2 regions of the Streptomyces sp. NPDC017225 genome follow, and region 1 is predicted to be linked to the other one. Evidence: riboswitches for the same ligand, from Rfam matches in the RefSeq annotation. Region 1 holds a riboswitch; the other holds the start of a gene.

Region 1 (9,734 bases):
GGAGGTCGCCAACACGATCTCCAAAGGTCTCGTCGACGAGACCGGCATCCGTCCCGAGGTCATCTTCGCCGCGCTGGTCGGCGCGATCCTCTGGAATCTGCTGACCTGGCTGGTCGGTCTCCCGTCCAGTTCCTCGCACGCCCTCATGGGCGGCCTGATCGGTGCCGCGGTCGCCTCGGCGGGCGTCGGCGCGGTCAACGGTGACGCGCTCGTCACCAAGGTCCTCCTCCCGGCGATCGCCGCCCCCCTCGTCGCGGGCCTCGCGGCGTTGCTCGGTGCGCGGCTGACGTACAAGCTCGGCCGCAAGGCCGACGGCAAGGCCGCCGCGAAGGGCTACCGCGCCGGGCAGATCGCCTCCGCCGGGCTGGTCTCGCTGGCCCACGGCACCAACGACGCCCAGAAGACGATGGGCATCATCACCCTCGCCCTGGTCGCCGGCGGCTCCCTCGCCCCCGACTCCGACCCGCCCATGTGGGTCATCCTGTCGGCGGGCGTCGCCATCGCGCTCGGCACCTACCTCGGCGGCTGGCGCATCATCCGCACCATGGGCAAGGGCCTGACCGACCTCCAGCCGCAGCAGGGCTTCGCCGCCCAGACCAGCGCCGCCACGGTCATCCTGGCCTCCTCCCACCTCGGCTTCTCCCTCTCCACCACGCACTCGGTCTCCGGTGCGGTGATGGGTGCGGGCCTCGGCCGCAAGGGCGGCGTGGTGCGCTGGTCCACGGCCACCCGGATGTTCGTCGCCTGGGGTCTGACCCTGCCGGCCGCGGCCCTGGTCGCCGCGATCGCCGAGTGGGTCTGCGGCCTGGGTGACTGGGGCACCGCCCTCGTCGCGGTCTTCCTGGTCGCCTCCAGCGCCGCCATCTGGAAGCTCTCCCGGCGCGAGGTCGTCGATCACACCAACGTCATCGACACCGACGAGCCCGAGTCGTCCGGCGTGGTGACCACGGCGATGGCCGCCGTCTCCCCGCCCCCGGCGGGCGTGACCGAGGACCTGGCCACCGCCGCCCCGGCCTCCGCGTCCGACTCCAAGGCCCCGTCGGCCACCACCACCGTCTGATCCCGCGCCCCGGGTACGAAGGAAGCGAAGAACCTCCATGAGCATCGACTGGGCAGCTCTCGGCTCCGTCTTCGGGGTCAGCCTCGTGGCCACCGTGGCCCTGGTGGGCCTGTTCACCCTCGGCATCGTCGGCCTCTCCCGCCAGGAGCGGGCGGCCGCGCAGGGCGGCTCCGCGGCCCTCGCGGTCACCGGCGCGTACGCGTGCTTCGCGGCCTGCGCGGCGGCGGTGGCGTACGGGATCTACCTGATCGTCGCCTGATCCACGAAGCACCACCTGCCCCACCAAGCAATCACCTGACGCACGAGCATCACCTGAGCCATGAGCATCGGCTGAGCCGTGAATATCGGCTGACGCGCGACGGTGGGCCGGACGCACGAACCCGTGCTCCGGCCCACGAACGACGCCTGGCCCCCGGCGCACACCAGTGAGGCGGGGCGCGGGACGGACCACCGTCCCGCGCCCCGCCTCTTCTCGTGCCGGCGCGCGCCTGCCGCGTGTGGGCCTTCGCACACTCCCCCGCAGCAGGTCAACGTCAGGTTGACGGGTGTTCGCGAGCCGTGGTGGACTTCCGGAGCCAATACGGCGGCAGGAGAGGAAGCCCGGTGCGAATCCGGCGCGGTCCCGCCACTGTGACCGGGGAACAGCCCCCGGGAGCCAGGAACTCTCACCGCCGGTCTCTTCGAACCAGGGCGTGGACACCCTGAGTGAGGACATACCGCCATGCTCGGCTGCCGATCGACGTTCAGTAGCAGGTCCTTCCCTGACCGTGTGACCGGCTGAGCCCATGCGTGCCGAACGCGTCTTCGCGTACGGTGCCGCCGCCGGCCTCCTCGGCGACCTCCTCCTCGGCGATCCGCGCCGCGGACACCCGGTCGCCGCGTTCGGCCGTGCCGCCGGTGCCGTGGAACGGGTGCTGTGGCGGGACCACCGGGGTTGGGGCGCGCTGCACACACTTGTGTGCGCCGGCGGCGCCGCCACCCTCGGATCGGCCGCGGCGCACGCCGTACGCCGCTCCCCCGCCGCCTCCGTCGCACTGACCGGCGCCGCCACCTGGGCCGTCGTCGGCGGGACCTCGCTCGCCCGCGAGGCCCGCGCCATCGGCCGGGCCCTGGAGGCCGGTGACGTCGAGGCGGCCCGCGCGCGGCTGCCGCACCTGTGCGGACGGGACCCGCAGGCGCTGGACGCCGACGGGATCGCCCGGGCCGTCGTGGAGTCCGTCGCCGAGAACACCTCGGACGCGGTGGTGGGTGCCCTGGTGTGGGGCGCCGTGGGCGGGGTGCCCGGACTGCTCGGCTTCCGGGCCGTGAACACCCTGGACGCCATGGTCGGCCACAAGTCCCCCAAGTACCGGCGGTACGGCTGGGCCTCGGCCCGCCTCGACGACCTCGCGGGCTGGCCGGGCGCCCGGCTGACCGCCGTCCTGACCACCGTGGCCGGTGGCGATCCGCAGGGTGCCGTACGGGCCTGGCGCGCCGATGCCGCACAGCACCCGAGCCCCAACGCCGGGCCCGTGGAGGCGTCCTTCGCGGGCGCCCTGGGGGTGCGGCTCGGCGGCACGCTCTCCTACGGCGGCCGGGTGGAGCACCGGCCCGTCCTCAACGGGGCGTCGGGACGCGCCGTCCGGGCCGGCAGCGGCGACATCGACCGGGCCGTACGGCTCTCCCGGCGCGTGGGCTGGCTGGCGCTGGGCGTGTGCGCGGGCGCGCGGCTGATCGCGCGCGGAGCCTCCAGGAAGGGGCGTACGTCATGAACGGTGGCATCAGCAGTGACGCGAGCGGTGACACGAGCAGACGCCTGAGCAGTGGCACGAGCGGTGGCATGGGCGGTGGCATGGGCGGTGGGCTCCTGGTCGCCGGGACCACCTCCGACGCCGGCAAGAGCGTCGTCACCGCCGGGATCTGCCGCTGGCTGGCGCGGCAGGGCGTCAAGGTCGCGCCCTTCAAGGCGCAGAACATGTCGCTCAACTCCTTCGTCACCCACGAGGGCGCCGAGATCGGGCGGGCGCAGGCCATGCAGGCCCAGGCGTGCCGGGTGGAGCCCACCGCGCTGATGAACCCGGTGCTGCTCAAGCCCGGTGGCGAGCGCAGCAGCCAGGTCGTGCTGCTCGGCAGGGCGGTCGGTGAGATGAGCGCCCGCGGCTACCACGGCGGCCGGCAGCAGCGGCTGCTCGGCACGGTGCTCGACTGCCTGGCCGAGCTGCGGAGCACGTACGACGCGGTGATCTGCGAGGGGGCGGGCAGTCCGGCCGAGATCAACCTGCGCCGGACCGACATCGTGAACATGGGGATCGCCAGGGGCGCCGGGCTCCCCGTCCTCGTCGTCGGCGACATCGACCGCGGGGGCGTCTTCGCCTCCTTCTTCGGCACGGTGGCGCTGCTGTCGCCCGAGGACCAGGCGCTGGTCGCCGGGTTCCTCGTCAACAAGTTCCGGGGCGACGTGTCGCTGCTGGAACCGGGCCTCGACATGCTCCACGGCCTCACCGGGCGGCGGACGTACGGCGTCCTGCCGTTCCGGCACGGGCTCGGCATCGACGAGGAGGACGGGCTGCGCGTCTCCCTGCGCGGCACGGTGCGGGAGTCGGCCGTCGCCCCGCCGGTCGGCGAGGACGTGCTGCGGGTCGCCGTCTGCGCCGTCCCCCTGATGTCCAACTTCACGGACGTGGACGCGCTGGCCGCCGAACCGGGTGTCGTGGTGCGGTTCGTGGACCGGCCGGAGGAGCTCGCGGACGCGGACCTCGTGGTCGTGCCGGGGACGCGCGGGACGGTGCGGGCCCTGGAGTGGCTGCGGGAGCGGGGGCTGGCGGACGCCATCTCGCGCAGGGTCGCCGACGGCCGGCCCGTGCTCGGTGTCTGCGGCGGCTTCCAGCTCCTGGGCGAGCGCATCGAGGACGAGGTCGAGTCGCGCGCCGGGCGCGTCGACGGGCTCGGACTGCTGCCCGTACGGGTGCGGTTCGCCCGCGAGAAGACCCTCGCCCGGCCGGTGGGCAAGGCCTTCGGCGAGCGCGTCGAGGGGTACGAGATCCACCACGGGGTCGCCGAGGTCCTCGGCGGCGAGGCGTTCATCACCGACGACGAAGGACACGGCCTGGACGGCTGCCGGGTCGGCCGGACCTGGGGCACGCACTGGCACGGGTCGCTGGAGTCGGACGGCTTCCGGCGGGCGTTCCTGCGCGAGGTGGCCGGCGCCGCGGGCCGCCGCTTCGTACCGGCCCCCGACACCTCTTTCGCCGCGCTGCGCGAGGAGCAGCTCGACCGGCTCGGCGACCTGATCGAACAGCACGCGGACACGGACGCGCTGTGGCGGCTCATCGAGTCCGGCGCGCCACAAGGACTGCCATTCATTCCACCGGGAGCGCCCGCATGAGCACAGTGTTGTTGTTGTCGACCGCCGACACGGATCTGCTGGCGGCCCGCGCGTCGGACGCCGTCTACCGGATCGGCAACCCGACCCGGGTCGACGTGACGGAGGAGCTGCCCGGGCTCCTCGACGGCGCGGACATCGCCGTCGTACGTCTGCTGGGCGGCAAGCGTGCCTGGGAGGAGGGGCTCGCCGCGCTGAGGGCCGCCGGTGTCCCGACCGTCCTGCTGGGCGGCGAGAGCGTGCCGGACGCGGAGCTGATGGCGGAGTCGTCGGTACCGGCCGGGGTGGTGGCGGAGGCACTGCGCTACCTCGTCGAGGGCGGGCCCGCCAACCTCACCCAGCTCGCCCGGTTCCTCTCCGACACCGTGCTGCTGACCGGCGAGGGCTTCGACGAGCCGCAGAAGATGCCGGAGTTCGGTGTCCACGGTTCCCGGGCCGTCGTGGCGGGCCGTCCGACGGTCGGTGTGCTCTTCTACCGGGCACACCAGCTGAGCGGCAACACCGCCTTCGTCGACACGCTGTGCGACGCGATCGAGGCGCACGGGGCCAACGCGCTGCCCGTGTACTGCGGTTCGCTGCGCGACGCGGACGCGGGGCTGTACGAGCTGCTGGGCCGGGCCGACGCCCTGGTCGCCACCGTCCTCGCGGCCGGCGGCACGCACGCCTCGCAGGCGTCGGCGGGCGGCGACGAGGAGGCCTGGGACATCGGCGCGCTGGCCGACCTGAACGTCCCGGTGCTGCAAGGGCTCTGCCTCACCTCCTCCCGGGCCGCCTGGGAGGCGTCCGACGCCGCACTCTCCCCCATGGACGCGGCGATGCAGGTGGCGATCCCGGAGTTCGACGGGCGCCTGGTCACCGTGCCGTTCTCCTTCAAGGAGCAGGGGCCCGACGAGGTGCCGGTGTACGTCGCCGACCCCGAGCGGGCCGGGCGGGTCGCCGGGATCGCCGTACGGCACGCGGCGCTCGGGTACAAGGCGAACGCCGACAAGAAGCTCGCGCTGGTCTTCACCGCGTACCCGACCAAGCACTCCCGCGTCGGCAACGCGGTGGGCCTCGACACCCCGGCCTCGGCGGTGCGGGTCCTGGACGCGCTGCGGGACGCCGGGTACTCCCTCACCGACTACCCGTCCGGTGGCGACGAGCTGATCCACCGGCTGATCGCGGCCGGGGGCCACGACGTCGAGTGGCTGACGGAGGACCAGTTGGCCGCCGCCCCCGCGCGGGTGCCGCTGGCCGACTACCGGGCGTGGTTCGAGAAGCTGGACCCGGAGCTGCGGGAGGGCATGCGGGAGGCGTGGGGGGAGCCGCCCGGTTCGCTGTACGTCGACGGGGACGACATCGTGCTCGCGTCGCTCCGGTTCGGGAACGTCGTCGTGATGATCCAGCCGCCGCGCGGCTTCGGCGAGAACCCGATCGCGATCTACCACGATCCCGACATGCCGCCGTCGCACCACTACCTGGCGGCGTACCGCTGGCTGGACAACAGCTTCGGCGCCGACGCGATCGTGCACATGGGCAAGCACGGCACGATGGAGTGGCTGCCGGGCAAGGGCCTCGGGCTGAGCGCGGGCTGCGCGCCGGACGCGGTGCTGGGCGACCTGCCGCTGATCTACCCGTTCATCGTCAACGACCCCGGCGAGGGCACCCAGGCCAAGCGGCGCGGGCACGCCACGGTCGTCGACCACCTGGTGCCGCCGATGGCGCGTGCCGACACGTACGGCGATCTGGCCAAGCTGGAGCAGCTGCTCGACGAGTACGCGCTCGTCTCCGACCTGGACCCGGCCAAGGCGCCGGCGGTCCGCGCGCAGATCTGGACGCTGGTCAAGGCGGCCGAGCTCCATCACGACCTGCACGTCGACGACCAGCCGGACGACGACGCGTTCGACGAGTTCGTCATGCACATCGACGGCTACCTGTGCGAGATCAAGGACGTGCAGATCCGCGACGGCCTGCACATCCTGGGCGGCGGCCCGGTCGGCGAGCCGCGCGTCAACCTCGTACTGGCGGTGCTGCGCGCCTCGCAGGTGTGGGGCGGGCAGGCGAACGCGCTGCCGGGGCTGCGGGCGTCGCTGGCCGGGCACTTCGGGCTGGTGGAGAAGGAGCTGCTGGCCGAGCCGGGCGCGCCGGTGAAGGTGCCGGTGGAGCTGACGGACCTGGTCGAAGGGCCCTCCCGCAGCGCCGCCGACGCGGTCGACCTGCTGGAGCAGCTGTGCCGGCGGTTCGCGGAGGGCATGGAGTCCCGGGCGTGGGACACCGCGGCCGTACCGGCCCTGGTGCGCGAGGTGCTGGGCTGCGGCGAACTCCCCGACGCGGTGGCCGTACTGGAGTTCGCCTGCACGGAGGTCGTGCCGCGGCTGGCCCGGACGACGGACGAGATCGGGCACATCCTGCGGGCCCTGGACGGGGGTTACGTCCCGGCCGGACCGTCCGGATCTCCGACGCGCGGGCTGGTCAACGTGCTGCCGACCGGCCGGAACTTCTACTCCGTCGACCCGAAGGCGATCCCGTCCCGGCTGAGCTGGGAGGTCGGCCAGTCCCTCGCGGACTCGCTGATCCAGCGCTATCTGAGCGACACCGGCGAGTACCCGGAGTCCGTCGGCCTCACGGTGTGGGGCACGTCCGCGATGCGCACCCAGGGCGACGACATCGCCGAGATCCTCGCGCTGCTGGGATGCCGTCCGGTGTGGGACGACGCCTCGCGCCGGGTCACCGGCTTCGAGGTGGTGCCGGTGACCGAGCTGGGCCGGCCGCGCGTCGACGTCACGGTGCGTATCTCGGGCTTCTTCCGGGACGCGTTCCCGCACGTCGTGGGGCTGATCGACGACGCGGTGCGGGCGGTGGCGGAGCTGGACGAGCCCGCCGACCAGAACTACGTACGCGCCCACGCCGACGCGGACACCGCCGAGCACGGCGACCGGCGCCGGGCGACCGCACGTATCTTCGGCTCCAAGCCGGGCGCGTACGGCGCCGGTCTGCTGCCGCTGATCGACGCCCGCAACTGGCGCTCCGACGCGGACCTCGCCGAGGTGTACGCGGTGTGGGGCGGCTACGCCTACGGGCGCGGGCTGGACGGGCGGGCGGCGCGCGGGGACATGGAGACGGCGTTCCGGCGGATCGCGGTCGCGGCGAAGAACGTGGACACGCGTGAGCACGACCTCGTCGACGCCGACGACTACTTCCAGTACCACGGCGGCATGGTCGCCATGGTGCGGCACCTGACGGGGACCTCCCCGGAGGCGTACGTCGGCGACTCCGCCACTCCCGACCAGGTGAAGACCCGGACGCTGGGAGAGGAGACCCACCGCGTCTTCCGCGCCCGCGTGGTCAACCCGCGCTGGATGGCGGCGATGCGGCGGCACGGCTACAAGGGCGCCTTCGAGATGGCGGCCACCGTGGACTACCTGTTCGGGTACGACGCGACAGCCGGGGTGGTGGACGACTGGATGTACGAGAAGCTCAGCGCCGAGTACGTCTTCGACCCGGAGAACCGGGACTTCATGAAGAAGTCCAACCCGTGGGCGCTGCGCGGCATCACGGAGCGGCTGCTGGAGGCCGCCGACCGCGGTCTGTGGGCGGAGCCGGACCAGGAGACGCTCGAGCGGCTGCGCGCCACCTACCTGGAACTCGAAGGCGACTTGGAGGGTGACGAGAAGTGAGTACCCCGTTCCCGTTCACGGCCGTCGTCGGCCAGGACGACCTGCGGCTCGCACTGCTGCTGAACGCCGTCTCACCGGCCGTCGGCGGCGTGCTGGTGCGCGGCGAGAAGGGCACCGCCAAGTCCACGGCGGTGCGTGCGCTGTCGGCGCTGATGCCGGAGGTGGACGTCGTCTCCGGGTGCCGGTTCTCCTGTGACCCGGCCTCTCCCGACCCCGGCTGCCCGGACGGTCCGCACGAGTCGGGGGCCGCCGGCTCCCGGTCGGCCCGGATGGTCGAGCTGCCCGTCGGGGCCTCCGAGGACCGGCTGGTGGGCGCCCTCGACATCGAGCGGGCGCTCGCCGAGGGCGTGAAGGCTTTCGAGCCGGGGCTGTTGGCCGACGCGCACCGCGGGATCCTGTACGTCGACGAGGTCAACCTGCTCCACGACCACCTGGTCGACCTGCTGCTGGACGCTGCCGCGATGGGCGCCTCGTACGTCGAGCGCGAAGGTGTCTCCGTACGGCATGCGGCGCGGTTCCTGCTCGTGGGCACCATGAACCCCGAGGAGGGCGAGCTGCGGCCGCAGTTGCTGGACCGCTTCGGCCTCACCGTCGAGGTCACCGCCTCGCGCGAGCCCGACCAGCGCGTCGAGGTCGTACGGCGCCGGCTGGCGTACGACGACGCCCCCGACGCCTTCGCCACGCGCTGGGCCGGCGAGGAGGCCGCCGTACGGGCGCGGATCGTGGCGGCTCGGGAGCTGCTGCCGTCGGTGCGGCTCGGCGACGGTGCGCTCAGGCAGATCGCGGCGACCTGTGCGGCCTTCGAGGTGGACGGCATGCGGGCCGACATCGTGATGGCGCGGACGGCGACCGCGCTGGCGGCGTGGGCCGGGCGGACCGACGTGCTCGCGGAGGACGTACGGCAGGCCGCGTTGCTCGCGCTGCCCCACCGGCGGCGGCGCAATCCCTTCGACGCCCCCGGGCTGGACGAGGACAAGCTGGACGAGACGCTGGAGGAGTTCGGCGGGCAGGACGGGGGCGGAGGCGGGGACGACGATCCCGATCCGGGGCCCGGCGGCGGTCCCGGTGGGCAGCCCGAGCCCGATGACGCGCCCCAGGGTGGTGGCGACACCGCCGCGCGGCCCGAGGCCGGGGAGGGCGGGGAGCCGCAGCCTGCCGGCGGCGGTGCCGGTGAGCAGTCCCCCGCGCGTGCCGCCGAGCCGTTCCGCACCAAGGTGCTGAGCGTGCCCGGACTCGGCGAGGGCGCCGCCGGGCGGCGTTCGCGTGCGCGGACCGAGCACGGGCGGACCACCGGGGCCCGCCGGCCCCGGGGTGCGCTGACCAAGCTGCACTTGGCGGCGACGGTGCAGGCGGCGGCGCCGCACCAGCGGGCGCGGGGCCGGTCGGGCCGCGGGCTGGTGATGCGCAGGGACGATCTGCGGCAGGCGACTCGCGAGGGGCGTGAGGGCAACCTCGTCCTGTTCGTCGTGGACGCCTCCGGTTCGATGGCCGCGCGGCAGCGGATGAGCGCCGTCAAGGGCGCCGTGCTGTCGCTGCTGCTCGACGCCTACCAGCGGCGGGACAAGGTGGGGCTGGTGACCTTCCGAGGTTCGGCCGCCGACGTCGCGCTGCCGCCGACCTCTTCGGTGGACGCGGCGGCGGTGCGGCTGGAGTCGCT
Region 2 (9,734 bases), on a different contig from region 1:
GGCCGAGGTCACGCTGACCTTCGAGGGCAACGAGCGCGGCGAGGTGACGGAGATGCCGCGGCTGCTGCGCATCATCACCGGCGACGCGAAGGCGTTCGTCAACGGCGACACCAACGCGAACGCCTCCTGGAGCTGTACCGGCTTCGAGGACCGTCAGCTGAAGGACAAGTACCCGCTCTGCCCGTCCGGCAGCGACGTGGTGCGCACCTTCACCTTCCAGAGCTGCTGGGACGGCCGCAACACCGACAGCGCCAACCACCGCACCCACATGGCCTTCGCCGCCGTCGACGGCAGCTGCCCGGACGGTTTCCGACCCGTTCCGCGACTGGTGCAGCGGGTCGTGTACGACGTGGACGCCCCCAGTCTCGAGGACGGGGGCAGGACCGTGCCGCTGTTCGCCGTGGACTCCTTCCCGGAGCAGCTGCACAAGCCGGTGACGGACCACAGCGACTTCATCAACGTCTTCGACGAGGACCTGATGCGGGAGATGACCGACTGCATCAACAGCGGCCGCCAGTGCGGTCCGGACACACCTCCGGCTTCGGACCCGGGCCAGGGCGAGAACCCGCGGGAGCAGCCGACCGGTACCCCTGCCGACAACCCCACCGACAACCTCACCGAGACCCCCACAGAGACCCCCACCGAGAATCCTCAGGAGCAGCAGCCGACCCAGAACCCCGACGCCTCCGCGTCCCCGGCCGAGCAGACCGCCACCGCATCGGCACCCGCGGATCCCGGCCAGGACGGTCGGGACGCCGAGGAGAAGCCCGCGCCCCCGGCCGGCCCGGACCAGGACGGCACCGACTCGTCGAGCGCCGGGCCCAGGGCCGCCACGACATCCGCCGAGGGTGTCCCGGAGGACGCGAGCGGTGCCGCGGCGGCGGCATCCGAACGGACGCAGGGCACGGGCGGCGGGGACGACGTGGCCGCCGGGTCGGCGACCGAGCCGCAGGCGACGCGGGGCGGGCTCGCAGAGACGGGTCCCGGCCTCGGTCTCTGGCCGGCGGCCGTCGGAGGCCTTCTTTTCGCCGGAGGCTGTCTGCTGCTGATCCGCTCCAGGCGGCGTGTGCTGTGACCCTTTGGCATCTGGCACGACGGCGTCATGCCGGGGGATGACTGGTGAATCGATGACGGATGGGCGGGCAGGGCCAGGACCTCCCCGCCCACCCGTCCCCCGGGGGGCGACCGCATCGAACCCGCCACCGCCGGACGGCATCTGGCGCGTTTCCACTATTGCCATTCCGTTTCCCCGGGCGCAGCCTGGTCAACGAAAGGGCTCTGGGAGCGCTCCCACTGGTGCTTTCGATCCCGATTCCATCACAGTCCCCCCACGCGAGAGAAGGGCGTCATGACTTGTCATGATCACATCAAAAAAGGTCGACGCGCGTCGACCGTGGCCCTCGGCACCCTGACCGCGGCCCTGCTCACCCTGATCCCCTGGAGCGGCACCGCCGTCGCCCACGGCTCGGTCGTCGACCCGGCCTCCCGCAACTACGGCTGCTGGCAGCGCTGGGGCGACGACTTCCAGAACCCCGCGATGGCCCAGGAAGACCCCATGTGCTGGCAGGCGTGGCAGGACAACCCCAACGCCATGTGGAACTGGAACGGCCTGTACCGCAACGGCTCCGCCGGCAACTTCGAGGCCGTCGTCCCGGACGGCCAGCTGTGCAGCGGCGGCCGGACCGAGGGTGGACGCTACAACTCCCTGGACACCGTGGGCGCCTGGCAGACCACGGACATCACCGACAACTTCACCGTCAAGCTGTACGACCAGGCCAGCCACGGCGCCGACTACTTCAAGGTGTACGTCACCCGGCAGGGCTTCGACCCCGCCACACAGCCCATGGGCTGGGACGACCTCCAGCTGGTCGAGACCACGGGCGGCTACGCGCCCAGTCAGAACTACGAGATCCCGGTGAGCACCTCGGGCCTGAGCGGCCGGCACGTCGTCTACACGGTCTGGCAGGCGTCGCACATGGACCAGACGTACTTCCTGTGCAGCGACGTCGACTTCGGCTGATCCGCGCCATCCCTGCCCCCGCCCCCGCCGGGCGCGCCGCGTCCGGCGGGGACACCGGTCGGGGTGACCGCGGCGCGAAGTCCTTCGCGGTCGCCCCGGCGTGCGGTATACGTCCCCTCATGGACGTCATGGACCCCACGGACTACTACGACCTCGGCACCCATGGCCGGACGGTGACGACCTCGTCCCCCGTGGCCCAGCGGTGGTTCGACCGCGGGCTGGTGTGGACGTACGCCTTCCACCACGAGGAGGCCGTCGCCTGTTTCGAGGCCGCCGCGGCGGCCGACCCGGACTGTGCCATGGCCCACTGGGGCATCGCCTACGCCCTCGGCCCGAACTACAACAAGCCGTGGGAGGCCTTCGACGCCGAGGAGCTGAGGCGGTCCGTCGACCGCACCCACGCCGCCGTCGAACTCGCCCACGAGAAGGCGGCCCGGGCCACCCCGGTCGAACGCGCCCTGATCGGCGCACTGCGCGCCCGTTACCCGCAGGCGCGCGCCGTCGAGGACTGCTCGGTGTGGAACGCGCCGTACGCCGAGAGCATGCGCGCCGTCCACGAACTCGCCCCCGACGACCTGGACGTCGCCGCGCTCCACGCCGACGCGCTGCTGAACCTGACGCCCTGGCGGCTCTGGGACCTGCGCACGGGGCTGCCCGCCGAAGGCGCTCGCACCCTCGAGGCCAAGGACGTCCTCGACCGGGCCCTGGCCGCCGAAGGCGGACGCGACCATCCCGGCGTCCTGCACCTCTACGTCCACCTGATGGAGATGTCCGCCACCCCCGAGGCGGCCCTCACCGTCGCCGACCGGCTGCGGGGCCTGGTCCCCGACGCCGGGCACCTCAACCACATGCCGTCGCACCTCGAAGTGCTGTGCGGCGACTACCGGCGCGTGGTGTCGGACAACAGTGCCGCGATCGCCGCCGACGAGAAGTACCGCGTGCGGGCCGGGGCGATGAACTTCTACACCCTCTACCGCTCGCACAACCACCACTTCAGGATCTACGGCGCGATGTTCCTCGGCCAGTACGAGGTCGCGCTGGACGCCGCCGCGCGACTGGAGGAGTCCGTCCCCGAGGAACTGCTGCGTGTCGAGAGCCCGCCGATGGCCGACTGGCTGGAGGGCTTCCTGGCCATGCGGGTGCACGTACTGATCCGGTTCGGCCGCTGGGCCGACATCCTCCGGCTGCCGCTGCCCGCCGACCCGAGCCTGTACCGCGTGACGACCGCGATGCTCCACTACGCCCGCGGGGTCGCCCTCTCGGCCACCGGCGAGGTCACCGAGGCGGAGGCCGAACGCGCCCTGTTCCGTGAGGCGGTCGCCCGGGTGCCCGGCACGCGCACCCTGTTCAACAACACCTGCGCGGACATCCTCGCCATCGCGTCGGCCATGCTCGACGGCGAACTGGAGTACCGCAAGGGCGACCACGCCGCCGCCTTCGCCGCCCTGGAGCGGTCGGTCGAACTGGACGACAACCTCCCGTACGACGAGCCGTGGGGCTGGATGCAGCCCACCCGGCACGCCTACGGCGCCCTGCTCCTGGAACAGGGCCGGCTCGCGGAGGCCGAGGCGGTCTACCGGGCCGACCTGGGTCTCGACGACACCCTGCCCCGCCCCTTGCGGCATCCCGACAACGTCTGGGCCCTGCACGGACTCCACGAGTGCCTGACGCGCCTGGGCAAGGACGGGGAGGCGCGTATCGTGTCCCAGCGGCTGAAGCTCGCCGCCGCGCTGGCGGACGTACCGGTCGAGGCCTCCTGTTTCTGCCGCCTGGGCACCGCACCGGCGACCGGCGGTCCGGGTGGCTGCTGCGCCACGGAACGATGACCGCCCGTGCCGGCGCGGTCCGCCCCGGTTCGGCTCAGACGTTGACGCCGAAGTCCGCGGCGATGCCCGACAGGCCGGAGGCGTATCCCTGTCCGACCGCCCGGAACTTCCACTCGGCTCCGTGCCGGTACAGCTCGCCGAAGACCATCGCGGTCTCGGTCGACGCGTCCTCGGACAGGTCGTAGCGGGCGAGTTCCTGGTGGCCCGCCTGGTTGACGACCCGGATGAAGGCGTTGCGGACCTGGCCGAAGCTCTGCCCGCGGTTCTCCGCGTCGTGGATGGAGACCGGGAAGACGATCCGGTCGACCTCGGCGGGGACGGTGGCGAGGTCCACCTTGACCGTCTCGTCGTCGCCCTCGCCCTCGCCGGTGAGGTTGTCACCGGTGTGCTCGACCGAGCCGTCCGGGCTGGTCAGGTTGTTGTAGAAGACGAAGTGCCCGTCCGAGAGCACCTTCCCCGAGGCGTCGAGGAGCAGCGCGGAGGCGTCGAGGTCGTAGTCGGTGCCGGTCGTGGTGCGCACGTCCCAGCCCAGACCGACCAGAACGGCGGTCAGGCCGGGCGCCTCCTTGCTGAGCGAGACGTTGCCGCCCTTGGCCAGGGAAACTCCCACTGCGTTCTCCTTCGTAGCATCCGCTGATCATGTCCACCGTTCAATCTACAGCACTGTAGAAGTATGGCTTCTATAGGATGGCGTCCCATCAGGCGTACAGCGGCGGAAGGAGGCGGGCTGTGATGGATCACCGGCGTCCGCGGCGGCGGGGGCAGGGCGAGCTGGAGGCGCTGGTGCTGTCGGCGCTGCGCGAGGCGGACGGCCCCGCGACGGCCGGCTGGGTGCAGGAGCGCCTGGGCGGCGGCCTCGCCTACACCACGGTGATCACGATCCTGACCCGATTGCTGGACAAGGGCGCGGTCACCCGCGAGCGCGCGGGCCGGTCCTTCGCCTGGACACCCGCCTCGGACGAGGCGGGCCTGGCCGCGCGGAAGATGCGCAAGGTCCTGGACGCCGAGAGCGACCGGGTGGCGGTGCTGGCCAGCTTCGTCACCGGCCTCGACCCGGACGACGAGCGGCTGCTGCGCGAACTGCTGGGGCACGCGGGCGATGCGGAGGACGGCTGACGCCGCATGGGCGTATTCGTCTTTCTGCCACTGGTCCTGCCGCTGACGGCGTGGCCGATCGCCCGGCTGGCCGAACAGCACCTGCACCCGCGGAGTGCGACCAGACTGCTCACCGCCGTGGCCGCCGTGATGGCCCTGTGCAGCACGGTCTGCCTCGCCCTGGTGATGGTGGTCGGCACCGCGCAGCTGCCGGGCAACCCGCTGCCCGACGGCTGGTCCGACCCAGAGGTGCGGGCTGCGGTGCCGTACGACGAGGTCGTCGGCAAGGCGGCGATTCCCGCGCTGTGCGCGGTGGTCGTGGCCTCGGTGCGGGCCCTGTGGCGGCACGGCAGGGTGCGTCGCCGCGCCCACCGCGCGCTGGCCGGACTACCGGGGACCGGGGTGGCCGTGCTGCCGGACGACGTGCCCTACGCGTACGCGCTGCCCGGCGGTCACCGGGACCGCGTGGTGGTGAGCACGGCGCTGCTCGACTGCCTCGAACCGGCCGAGCGGCGCGCGCTGTTCGCCCACGAGCGGGCCCATCTGGCCGCCCGCCACCATCGTTTCCTGCTGGCTGTCCGGCTCGCCGCTCTGGCCAACCCGTTCCTGCGGCCCCTGCGGACCGCCGTGGCCTACACGGCGGAGCGGTGGGCGGACGAGGCGGCCGCGCGGGCGGTCGGCAACCGCCGCTCGGTGGCGACCGCGATCGGCAAGGCGGCTCTGGTCTCCCGGGGCACCCCGGTCGCCACCCTCGCCGGCCTCGCGGCGCCCGGCCCGGTACCGCGCCGGGTGGCGGCCATGCTGGGCCCCGCGCCCGCGGTCCGCACCTGGCCCTCGGTGTTCACCTCGGTGGGCCTGGCGGCGTGGGCCGCGGCCGCCGGAACCGCCGTGTCGGCGATGTCGTCCGCGAACGCCGCCGTCACGATGTTCCTCATCCTCCGCGCCGCGACGCCTCTCTGAGCCATTCTGGGCGACTCTGAGGCACTCTGATTTTTCGGAGAAAGACCCAGGTCGCAGAGGTGCTCGCAGAACATCTTCACTCGATCGGGTGATCGGCCAATCCGCGGCCGGGACGGCTCCGGATTCCCCATGTGAGGGAAGAACCGAGGACATACCGACAGCGGCCCGCCGCCCGCCCGTGCTCCCGCCGGTCCACAGGCGCGGAACGGCTCGGCCCTCACACGCCCGCGCCGAGCCCCCGGTCGGACGGAGGCACTCCCGCGGCGAGCGCGGAACCTCCGAGCGTGCTCGCCGAGGCGAGAGCTGACGAAGGCACCGACCAGGGCCGGCGCGGGTCCGCCGACTGAAGACGAGCGGGGCGCGCACCCCGTCGACCGACCACCACCTGACCGCAGTCCGTACCGACGCAGGCTTCGTGCTGCCCTCTGCCGCACCTTGCTGCCCCTTTTCACCTGGGAGAATCCATGAACGCCCGTATTCGCCGCTCCGCCGTCGCCGTCGCCGCGGCCGCCATCCTGCCCCTGGCCCTGGTCGCCTGCTCCGACGACGGCGACAGCGGCTCGTCGGACTCCGCCCAGGCCGCCTCCTCGGCCCCCGCGGACGCCGGCGACCAGCCCGCCGGGGGCGGCGACGAGTCGGCCGGCGGCGACATGGCCGGCGCCGACGAGCCGTTCGGTCCGGCGTGTTCCACGGTGCCGAAGGACGGCGCCGGTTCCTTCGAGGGCATGGCCAAGGATCCGGTGGCCACGGCCGCCTCGAACAACCCGGCGCTGTCCACGCTGGTGACGGCGGTGAAGAAGGCCGGTCTGGTCGACACGCTGAACAACGCCGAGAACATCACGGTGTTCGCGCCGACCAACGACGCCTTCGCCAAGATCCCGAAGGCTGACCTGGACAAGGTCCTGAACGACAAGGCGATGCTCACCAAGGTCCTGACCTACCACGTGGTGGGCCAGAAGCTCGCGCCCAAGGACCTGGAGAACGGTTCCTTCGAGACGCTGGAGAAGTCGAAGCTGACGACGTCCGGCTCGGACGAGTCCTACACGGTCAACGACTCGGCCAAGGTCGTCTGCGGCAACGTCAAGACCGCCAACGCCAACGTCTACATCGTCGACACCGTGCTCATGCCCAAGAGCTGAAGCACGAGCGGGCGGACGGGGCCGGGGGCGGTCGGGCAGACGGCGGCCCCCGGCCCCGCGGTGACCCTGTGGTAGCTTGCGGTAGCCAGTCGAACCCACCTGGTGGGTCAGGGAATCCGGTGCGAATCCGGAGCTGACGCGCAGCGGTGAGGGGTACGGGCGGGACAAGGGCCACTGGGCGGCGCAAGCCGTCCGGGAAGGCGTCCCGTCCGGTCGATCCCGAGTCCGAAGACCTGCTGGCACCCGCGCCGCGTACGGCGTGGACCACCGTACGAACGGGCTTCGCGCATGAGCCCTCGACGCCAGAGGATCTTCCTTGCCCGCAGCACGCCCCGCCGGCTCCCGCCGTGCCTTCGGCTCCTTCCGTCCCTTCGGTTCGTTCCGCTCCCGTTCCTCGTTGCTGCTGTCCGGTGCCCTGCTGGCGTCCGGCTGCGGCTCCGGAGCGACCGCCACGGACTCCGCCGCTCCGGCCGAGGCCGCCGGCTATCCACGCTCCGTCAGTGACTGCGGGCAGAAGGTGGAGGTCACGGCGCCGCCCCGGCGGGCGGTCTCCCTCAACCAGGGCACCACGGAGATCCTGCTCTCGCTGGGACTCGCCGACCGCATGGCCGGCACCGCCACCTGGACCGACCCGGTCATGAAGGGCCTGGAGAAGGCGAACGCCGGCGTGCCCCGGCTCGCCGACGACATGCCCTCCTTCGAGACGGTCCTGGACGCCGAACCCGACTTCGTCGCCGCCTCCTTCGCCTCCACGCTCGGCCCCGGCGGAGTGGCCACGCGCGAGCAGTTCACCGAACTCGGCGTGCCGGCCTACCTGTCCCCGTCCGACTGCGCGGGCAAGGACAACAGCGGCGACGGCGACGGCGTCCGCGACGAATCCCTGACGATGGACGCAGTCTACGGCGAAGTCCGCGACCTGGCCCGGCTGTTCGACGTCGAACAGCGCGGCGACAAACTGGTCGCCGACCTGAAGGCGCGGGTCGAGAGGGCCACGTCGGGCGTCGACGCCTCCGGTGTCACCCTCATGTACTGGTTCGCCAACTCCACTTCGCCCTACATGGCGGGCTGCTGCGGCGCCCCCGGTGTCATGACCCGCGAACTCGGCGCGAGGAACGCCATGGACGACACCCGGGAGGAATGGCCGCAGGTCGGCTGGGAGACCGTAGCGGACCGCGACCCCGACGTCCTCGTCATCGGAGACCTCACCCGCAGGTCCCAGACGGCCGAGACCGCCGCGAAGAAGATCGAGTTCCTGGAGTCCGACCCCGTCACCAAGAACATGACCGCGGTCAGGAAGAAGCGGTACGTGCTGCTGAGCGGACAGGCCATGAACCCCACCATCCGCACCGTCGAGGGCGTGGAGAAGGTGGCGGCGGCACTGCGCGCGTACGGCCTCACCAAGTGACGGCCGAAAGCCAGGCGACAACCGAAAGCCAGGCGACAACCGAAAGCCAGGCAACGGCCGAAAGCCAGGTGGCCGCCAAAAGCCAGGTGACGGCCGGCAGTAGGGCGACGCCGGGCAGCCAGGTGACGCCCACGAGCCGGGCGGCCTCCGGAATCCGGGCGGCCTCCGGAATCCGCGCGGCCGGCCGCCGCTACCCGGTCTGGGCGGTGGCCGGGTTCGTCGCCCTGTGCGCCTCCGTGGCCGTCGCCGTCACCATCGGCCCCGCCGACATCGGCGTCGGCGAGGTCTGGTCCATCGTCGTCGCCCACCTCGGAGGCGGCACCCCCGCCGTGGACGTGACACCGATCCGCGACGGCATCGTCTGGGACCTGCGGCTGCCCCGGACCCTCCTCGCCGCGGTGTGCGGCGCCGGACTCGCCGTCTGCGGCGCCGTACTCCAGTCCCTGCTGCGCAACCCGCTGGCCGACCCCTTCGTGCTGGGCGTCTCCTCCGGCGCCTCGACCGGTGCCGTCCTGGTCGTCGTCCTCGGCGTGGGCGGCGGAGCGCTGTCCCTGTCGGGCGGGGCGTTCCTCGGGGCGGTCTGCTCCTTCGCGCTGGTGATGCTGCTCAGCCACAGCCTCGGCGGTACCCCGGACCGGGTGGTACTCGCGGGGGTGGCCGCGATGCAGCTGTTCTCCGCGCTCACCTCGTTCGTCGTGATGACCGCGGCCGACGCCGAGACCACTCGTGGCGTCCTGTTCTGGCTGCTCGGCTCCCTCGGCGGAGCGGGCTGGACGGACGTGTGGACCGGCACGGCGGTCCTGGTCGTGGTACTGGCCGTCTGCCTCGGGTACGCCGGGACGCTGGACGCCTTCGCGTTCGGCCAGGACGCCGCGGCCTCGCTCGGCGTCCACGTGACCCGCACCCGTCTGGTGCTGCTGTGCGCCACCGCCCTGCTCACCGCGGCCCTGGTCGCCTCGGCCGGCGCCATCGGCTTCGTCGGTCTGGTGCTGCCGCACGCCGTACGGGCGCTGACCGGCCCCGGGCACGCCCGGCTGCTGCCGGTCTGCGCGCTCGCCGGGGCGGTGTTCCTGGTGTGGGTCGACACCCTGGCCCGTACCGTCCTCGCACCCCAGGAGGTCCCGGTGGGCGTGGTGACCTCGCTGATCGGCGTGCCCGCCTTCGTGCTCGTGCTCTACCGCACCCGGGGGGCACGATGACGCTGAACGCCGAGCGGGTCTCGCGCGCCGCCGGCGGGCGGCTCATCCTGGACGGCGTGGGCCTGAGCCCCCGGCCCGGCGCCATGACCG

The links. Region 1 has a riboswitch for cobalamin ahead of ACH4NX_RS29000 (cobalamin biosynthesis protein). Riboswitches for the same ligand answer to the same signal wherever they lie in the genome.
Region 2: another riboswitch for cobalamin. It lies ahead of ACH4NX_RS02225 (ABC transporter substrate-binding protein); the one in region 1 lies ahead of ACH4NX_RS29000 (cobalamin biosynthesis protein).

The regions. Positions count from the first base shown of each region.
Region 1 is NZ_JBIRNE010000016.1:57,765-67,498, forward strand. It holds gene ACH4NX_RS28990 (inorganic phosphate transporter) at 1-1,060, shown strand, start outside; gene ACH4NX_RS28995 (hypothetical protein) at 1,098-1,319, shown strand; cobalamin riboswitch at 1,606-1,745, shown strand; gene ACH4NX_RS29000 (cobalamin biosynthesis protein) at 1,846-2,811, shown strand; gene ACH4NX_RS29005 (cobyric acid synthase) at 2,892-4,424, shown strand; gene cobN (cobaltochelatase subunit CobN) at 4,421-8,077, shown strand; gene ACH4NX_RS29015 (putative cobaltochelatase) at 8,074-9,734, shown strand, end outside.
Region 2 is NZ_JBIRNE010000001.1:505,555-515,288, forward strand. It holds gene ACH4NX_RS02190 (DUF1996 domain-containing protein) at 1-1,075, shown strand, start outside; gene ACH4NX_RS02195 (lytic polysaccharide monooxygenase) at 1,349-2,020, shown strand; gene ACH4NX_RS02200 (hypothetical protein) at 2,149-3,846, shown strand; gene ACH4NX_RS02205 (TerD family protein) at 3,881-4,456, opposite strand; gene ACH4NX_RS02210 (BlaI/MecI/CopY family transcriptional regulator) at 4,579-4,962, shown strand; gene ACH4NX_RS02215 (M56 family metallopeptidase) at 4,969-5,901, shown strand; gene ACH4NX_RS02220 (fasciclin domain-containing protein) at 6,366-7,040, shown strand; cobalamin riboswitch at 7,110-7,296, shown strand; gene ACH4NX_RS02225 (ABC transporter substrate-binding protein) at 7,357-8,445, shown strand; gene ACH4NX_RS02230 (FecCD family ABC transporter permease) at 8,616-9,644, shown strand; gene ACH4NX_RS02235 (ABC transporter ATP-binding protein) at 9,641-9,734, shown strand, end outside.